DNA from 2 places in the Bradyrhizobium sp. LA6.1 genome. Region 2 is predicted to be linked to the other one. Evidence: riboswitches for the same ligand, from Rfam matches in the RefSeq annotation. Region 2 holds a riboswitch; the other holds the start of a gene.
What was found. A riboswitch is a leader RNA that binds a small molecule or an ion and turns the genes downstream of it on or off. The one in region 2 is predicted to bind S-adenosylmethionine.
Positions count from the first base shown of each region.

Region 1: linked by a shared signal. The riboswitch ahead of ABIB99_RS36490 (O-succinylhomoserine sulfhydrylase) and the one ahead of metX (homoserine O-acetyltransferase MetX) in region 2 are both predicted to bind S-adenosylmethionine.

Region 1 is NZ_JBEPQK010000021.1:28,641-32,195, reverse strand. Features, by position in the region: gene ABIB99_RS36490 (O-succinylhomoserine sulfhydrylase) at 61-1,257, opposite strand; SAM riboswitch at 1,329-1,408, opposite strand; gene ABIB99_RS36485 (2'-deoxycytidine 5'-triphosphate deaminase) at 1,489-2,625, shown strand; gene ABIB99_RS36480 (PAS domain-containing protein) at 2,740-3,153, shown strand; gene ABIB99_RS36475 (hypothetical protein) at 3,258-3,555, shown strand, end outside.
Region 2 is NZ_JBEPQK010000028.1:70,947-74,501, forward strand. Features, by position in the region: gene ABIB99_RS41190 (pyridoxal phosphate-dependent aminotransferase) at 1-369, opposite strand, end outside; gene ABIB99_RS41195 (chorismate mutase) at 406-1,254, opposite strand; SAM riboswitch at 1,472-1,551, shown strand; gene metX (homoserine O-acetyltransferase MetX) at 1,637-2,839, shown strand; gene metW (methionine biosynthesis protein MetW) at 2,855-3,517, shown strand.

The DNA of each region.
Region 1 (3,555 bases), on a different contig from region 2:
TTCGCTCTTCGAGCTACGGCGGACAAGTCGCTTTGCCCACCCTACAAGAGCCCAATCGCCTCACGCCTTCTCCAGCGCCGCGGTCAGATCCTCGATCAGATCGTCCACATGCTCGAGCCCCGCCGAGAAGCGGATGAAGCCCTCGCTGATGCCGAGCGCGGCGCGGTCTTCCGGCTTGAGGCGCTGATGCGTCGTGGTCGCCGGATGCGTGACGAGGCTCTTGGCATCGCCGAGATTGTTCGAGATTTTTGCAAGCTTGAGCTCGTTGAGCACGCGGAACGCACCCTGCTTGCCGCCCTCGACCTCGAAGCCGACCAGCGTCGAGCCGCCGCGCATCTGCTTCTTCACGAGAGCTGCCTGCGGATGATCGGCGCGGCCGGGATAGACCAGCCGCGAAATCTTCGGATGGCTCGCCAGCACGTCGGCGATGCGTCCCGCCGTCTCGGTCTGCGCGCGCACGCGTACGCCCAGCGTTTCCAGGCCCTTGAGCAGGACCCATGCGTTGAACGGCGAGATCGACGGGCCGGTCTGGCGCATGAAATTGTGGATGTGCTCGGCGATGAACGCTTCCGACGACAGGATGATGCCGCCGAGACAACGGCCCTGGCCGTCGATGTGCTTGGTCGCGGAATAGACGACGACGTCTGCCCCTAGCGCGAGCGGGCTCTGCCAGATCGGCGTCGCGAACACGTTGTCGACGACGAGCCGCGCGCCGCCGCTGTGCGCGATCTCGGCGATCCCTGGAATGTCGAGCACGTCGAGCGTCGGGTTGGTCGGGCTCTCCAGGAAAAACGTCTTGGTGTTCGGCCTCAAGGCGCGCTGCCACTGGTCGAGATCGGCTCCGTCGACCAGCGTGGTCTCGATGCCGTAGCGTGGCAAGAGATCCTGAATGACGTAGAGACACGAGCCGAACAGGGCACGGGAGGCCACCACATGATCGCCGGCCTTCAGCGGCGCCAGGATCGCGGTCGTCACCGCGGCCATGCCGGTCGCCGCCGAGCGGGCGGCTTCGGCGCCTTCGAGCTCGATCATGCGGCGCTCGAACATCGAGATGGTCGGGTTGGAATAGCGCGAATAGATGAAGCCGGGGTCCTCGCCCTTGAACCGCGCCTCGCACTCCTCGGCGCTGTTGTAGACGTAGCCCTGGGTCAGGAACAGCGCCTCCGACGTCTCGCCATATTGCGAGCGCAGGGTGCCGGAATGGACCAGTCGGGTTTCGGGACGGTATTGCGTGGTGGACGCCGGGGACTTCGACATAGGACCTCCTCTGCGTGACCATCGAAAATGGTCACAAAAAAACCGGCCTGGATAACTTCCACGGGCCGGGATCACAGAGGTCCCCGGCCTGTTTAGCGACTTATTTAACGTGGCTGCAAGCCGGCCGGCTCAAATCACCACGGGATAAGTGATGCTCATATTCCGCAATGGCCTTTCCGTCAAGGCGTCCATCGGATAGCCGTAAAAGGCTGCTATTTCCCGCATGTCCGGATGCATTTGACCCCTGACGAGGACCCCCGGTTGAGCTTCACGGTTGCCGCCGACGCCAATGGTATCCTGCCCGACCGCATGATCGCGGCGATGGCGAAGGCGGGCCTCATCCTGCCCGCTTATGACTTCGTCGAAAGCCAGATCCAGCCGGCGAGCCTCGACCTTCGCCTCGGCGACATCGCGTATCGCGTTCGCGCCAGCTTCCTGCCGGGTCCCGGCGCGACCGTCGCCGAGCGCATCGACGAGTTGAAGCTGCACGAGTTCAGCCTCGCCGATGGCGCGGTGCTGGAGACCAACTGCGTCTACATCGTGCCGCTCCTGGAAAGCCTGGCGCTGCCGCCGGAGATCGTCGCCGCCGCCAACCCGAAAAGCTCGACCGGCCGGCTCGATGTCTTCACCCGCGTCATCGCCGACGGCACCCGCCGCTTCGACATGATCGGCGCCGGCTATCACGGCCCGCTCTACGCCGAGATCAGCCCGAAGACGTTTCCGGTGCTGGTCAGTGAGGGCTCGCGCTTGAGTCAGGTGCGCTTCCGCACCGGAGATGCGATCCTCAACATCGACGAGCTCGAGGCGCTGCATGCGACTGAGCGTCTCGTCGATCTCGATGATGCCGATCTCACCGGCGGCGTCGCCGTCTCCGTCGATCTCTCCGGCGAGAAGGCCAACGGCTTCGTCGGCTATCGCGCCAAGCGCCACACCGGTGTCGTCGACGTCGACCGCCGCTCCGGCTATGCGGTGGAGGATTTCTGGGAACCGATCTCGGCGCGTCCCGACGGCAGCCTGATCCTCGATCCCGGCGAGTTCTACATCCTCGCCTCCAAGGAAGCCGTGCAGGTGCCGCCCGATTACGCCGCGGAGATGGTGCCGTTCGATCCCCTGGTCGGCGAGTTCCGCGTGCACTATGCCGGCTTCTTCGATCCCGGCTTCGGCTATGCCGGCGCTGGCGGGCAGGGATCGCGCGCCGTGCTCGAAGTGCGCTCGCGCGAGGTGCCGTTCATCCTCGAGCACGGCCAGATCGTCGGCCGTCTCGTCTACGAGAAAATGCTGTCGCGCCCCGACGCGATGTACGGCCAGCGCATCGGCTCGAACTACCAGGCGCAGGGGCTCAAACTATCGAAGCATTTTCGGGTGTAGCTACACACCCTACTGTCATGCCCCGGCTTGACCGGGGCATCCAGTACGCCGCAGCCTCTCGATTGACTACTGCCGGGATGCAAGCTGAAATCCGGCTGCATGCGAGGTGGCGAGATGAGTGTTCAATCCGAACTCGACGCAAGGATCGTCGACGACGTCGCGGACGCGCTGATCTATTCGGATCGCTCCGGCACCATCACGCGCTGGAATCGCGCATCGACCACACTGTTCGGCTTCTCGGCGGACGAGGCGCTCGGCCAGAACCTCGATCTGATCATTCCCGAACATCTGCGTGCCGCGCACTGGAAGGGCTTCGAAGCTGCGCTTGCCACCGGGGCGATGAAGCTCGCGGGCAGGCCGACGCTGACCCGCGCGTTGCACAAGAGCGGACGCAAGCTCTACATCGAGATGACCTTCGCGCTGGTGCGCGATGCCGGTGGTGCCGTGGTCGGATCGGTCGCGATGGCGCGCGACGTCACCGAACGCGTCGAGCGCGAGCGCGCGGCCAGGCTTGCGCAAAATTCGTGATGCGGAATTGACGGGCTGGCGTGCAGGGCGCTCTGCTTGAGCGTCAGGTTGCCTCGTACAGGGCGCAGTGACACACTCGATCAAAACAACGATCGGGAGCGAACATGACCGCCGCAACAGACGCAGCAGAGGAAGCGCAATGGAAGCGCTGGCGTGCGGTCGCCGACCTCTATCACGCCTATTTCACCGGACTCATCCTCACCGTCGTCACACGGCGCGGCACGGCGGATGCTGCCGAATTCGTCTTCCGCGTGTTTCGCCGCCAGCAGCAGGAGCGCTTCCTGCCGGGGCTCGAAAAGCTCGGTCTCAGTCATCTGCCGCCTGCGGTGGCCGCCGCGCAATATCACTATCTCTCCAACTGGATCGGCGGCGTGCATGTCGAGTACATGTATGAGAGCGATC
Region 2 (3,555 bases):
CGCCATAGTCGCGATCGGGTAGACCAGGAAGCCGTGCGTGGTCGAGATCGCCTCGTCGCCGTGGCTGAGATAGGTGTGGGCGAGCAGATTGAGGATCTCGTCCGAGCCGGCGCCGCAGATGATGCGGTTGGGGTCGAGCCCGAAAGAGCGCCCGATCGCTTCGCGCAGCACGCGCGAGGTTCCTTCCGGATAGTCTTCCAGATGCGCCGCCACGTTCCTGAACGCCTCGATCGCCTTGGGCGAGGGCCCGAACGGCGTCTCGTTGGCCGAGAGCTTGAACACCTTGCGGCCCGGCTCAGCCACCGGGCTCTTGCCGGGCGTGTAGGGCGCAATATCGAGAATGCCGGGATTCGGCACGGGGCGTGACATCTTCAACTCCGGAAGTAGCTTTAGGCGGTTCGCGATCTACGATTTCGACCCGGTCGAGGGCACCGTATAGCGCGTTGCGTGGCTGCCGACGAGGGCCGTGGAGCGCACCGAGGCCCCCGCTTCGATCAGGGCAGCCTTGATCTTGTCGATGCTGGTGGCGCTCGTGACCGAGACCAGCAGCGCCGCGCCGTCGAAGGCGGTATCGGGCACTGCCACGATCTCGGCGAGCGGCGACAGCGCCCGCGCGACCTCGGCGTTCCACCCGGACACGCGCACGCTGAAGGTCTCGACCTCCGTCACCACGGCGCTGTCGGCGACGCGCGAGATCGCGAACACCGGCAGTGCGGCCGGATGGTCGGCGCGCTCGACGAAGGGCATCCGCGCGATGATCTTCGGCGCGCCGTCCGCTTCCAGCTCCAGCCACCATGGCGTGCGGCTCGAGGTCGCCGAGACCAGCGCCAGATCGCCCTTGGACTTCGCCACCGCTTCGACCGCGGCCTGCGCGCTGAAATGCGCGACGTAAGGCACCGTGAAGCCGAAATGGAAGCGCACGGAATCGCGCATCGCCGGCTCGCTCACCGAGATGTCGGCATGCACGGAGAACGGCGCTTGGACGTAAGTGAACGTCGAGATGATGACGCGCCAGATGCTCTCGACCGTGTCGAGCGGCAGGATGCCGCGATGGCGTTGTACGATGTCCCGCATCATGGCGGCCTCGCGCGCCGGGCGGAACGCCGAGCCGACCTCCTGGGTCTGCTTCACCTGGATCAGGCGGTCGATGATGTCACCGCGCTGCATCAGGAGACGATGCATGCCCTCGTCGATCGCGTCGATCTCCTTGCGCAATTCCTGGAGCGATGGTGGCGCGGGCGGACGTTGGGACATATCTGCGAGATGCTGGTGAGAGGCGTTCCAATGCGGGTCGGCCAAGGCCGATCGGCAAGGCCGGATCCGCTGCGGTCGACGTCCTGATTAGGCAGTCGGCGCGGCGAAAGCAAAGAGAAATGCAAAGGGAAACCAGGCCTTTTGGGCCGGCCTTTCAGGGATGAATTTGGCTAATCCGGACCGTGACTTGACGAAAACCGCCCAAGACAGTAGCTTTTGCCCGTTCCGTGGTCATTTGAGCCGGCCGGCTTGCAGCCACGTTAAAAAACTCGCTAAACAGGCCGGGGACGCTTCCGATCCCGGCCGAACCTATCGTTCAGGCCGGGTTTTTCATGGCCTGATTCCAGCGGCAGCCTGACGGGTGTCGCAAACGAGGTCGATGATGGTTGGCGTGAAGCCTGTGCCAAGTCCCGCGATCAGTGCCGACGACCGGTCGCATGAGGCGGATCATCCGAATTCGCAGGTCGCGCAGTTCGGCGCCGAGCAGCCGCTGCGGCTCGATTGCGGCATCGATCTCACCCCGTTCCAGATCGCCTACCAGACCTATGGCGAGCTCAACGCCGATCGCTCCAACGCGGTGCTGATCTGCCATGCGCTGACGGGAGATCAGCATGTCGCCAACGTGCATCCCGTCACCGGCAAGTCGGGCTGGTGGGAGACGCTGGTCGGTCCCGGCCGACCTCTTGATCCTCAGCACTACTTCATCATTTGCGCCAACGTGATCGGCGGCTGCATGGGCTCGACCGGGCCCGCCTCGATCAATCCCGCGACCGGCAAGGTGTGGGGCCTGGATTTTCCCGTCATCACCATTCCCGACATGGTGCGCGCGCAGGCGATGCTGATCGACCGGCTCGGCATCGACACGTTGTTCGCGGTGGTCGGCGGCTCGATGGGCGGCATGCAGGTGCTGCAATGGACCGCGGCCTATCCCAAGCGCGTGTACTCCGCGCTGGCGATTGCCTGCGCGACGCGGCACTCGGCGCAGAACATCGCTTTCCACGAGCTCGGCCGCCAGGCGGTGATGGCCGATCCCGACTGGCACAACGGCCGCTACACGGATCAGGGCATCCATCCGCATCGCGGACTTGCGGTGGCACGGATGGCCGCGCACATCACCTATCTCTCCGACGCCGCGCTGCATCGCAAGTTCGGCCGCCGCATGCAGGACCGCGAGTTGCCGACCTTCTCGTTCGACGCCGATTTCCAGGTCGAGAGCTATCTGCGCTACCAGGGCTCGTCCTTCGTCGAGCGGTTCGACGCCAACTCCTATCTCTATCTGACCCGTGCGATGGACTATTTCGACATCGCCGGCGACCACGGCGGCGTGCTGGCGAAAGCGTTCGCGGGCATCGAGACGCGCTTCTGCGTGGTCTCCTTCACCAGCGACTGGCTGTTCCCGACTTCTGAATCGCGCGCGCTGGTGCATGCGCTGAACGCGTCGAGCGCGCGGGTGTCGTTCGCCGAGATCGAGACCGATCGCGGCCATGACGCCTTCCTGCTCGACGTGCCCGAATTCTTCGATATCGCCCGTGCCTTCCTGCAATCGGCAGGGAAGGCGCGCGGGCTCACCGCCAGGATTGACTGACAAGGACGGCTAGCGATGTCTGTGCAGGAAGTGCTGCCGCTGGGCGGCGTTGCGACGGAGCAGTCCGGCCAGTTTCGTGCCGATCATCTGCTGGTCGCCGAGATGGTCAAGCCCGGCTCGAAAGTGCTCGACGTCGGCTGCGGCGAGGGCGATTTGCTCCAGCTTCTGGAGACCCGCGGCATCGACGGGCGCGGCATCGAGCTGTCGCGCGAAGGCGTCAACCGCTGCGTCGCCAAGGGCCTGGCGGTGGTGCAGGGCGATGCCGACACCGATCTCGTCAACTATCCCGACGACGCCTTCGATTACGTCATCCTGTCGCAGACGCTGCAGGCGACGCGGCAGCCGCGGGTCGTGCTGGAGAATCTGCTGCGCATCGGCCGCCGTGCCATCGTGTCGTTCCCGAATTTCGGTTTCTGGAAAATGCGGCTCCAGCTCCTGGTCGGCGGCCACATGCCGCGCACCGAGAATCTGCCGGCGACCTGGTACGACACCGCCAACATCCACTTCTGCACCATCAAGGATTTCGTCGAGCTCTGCGACGCGATCCACGTCAAGATGGAGCGCGCCGAGGCGCTGGATCTCTACGGCCGTCCGTTGCGGCTGCGATTGCCGTGGTGGGTGTGGAACATGTTCGGCGAGCAGGGCGTGTTCTTGCTCACGCGCGGGCAGGGGAAGTAGTTTCCGTCATTCCGGGCCTGTGCCTGTCGGCGCATCCC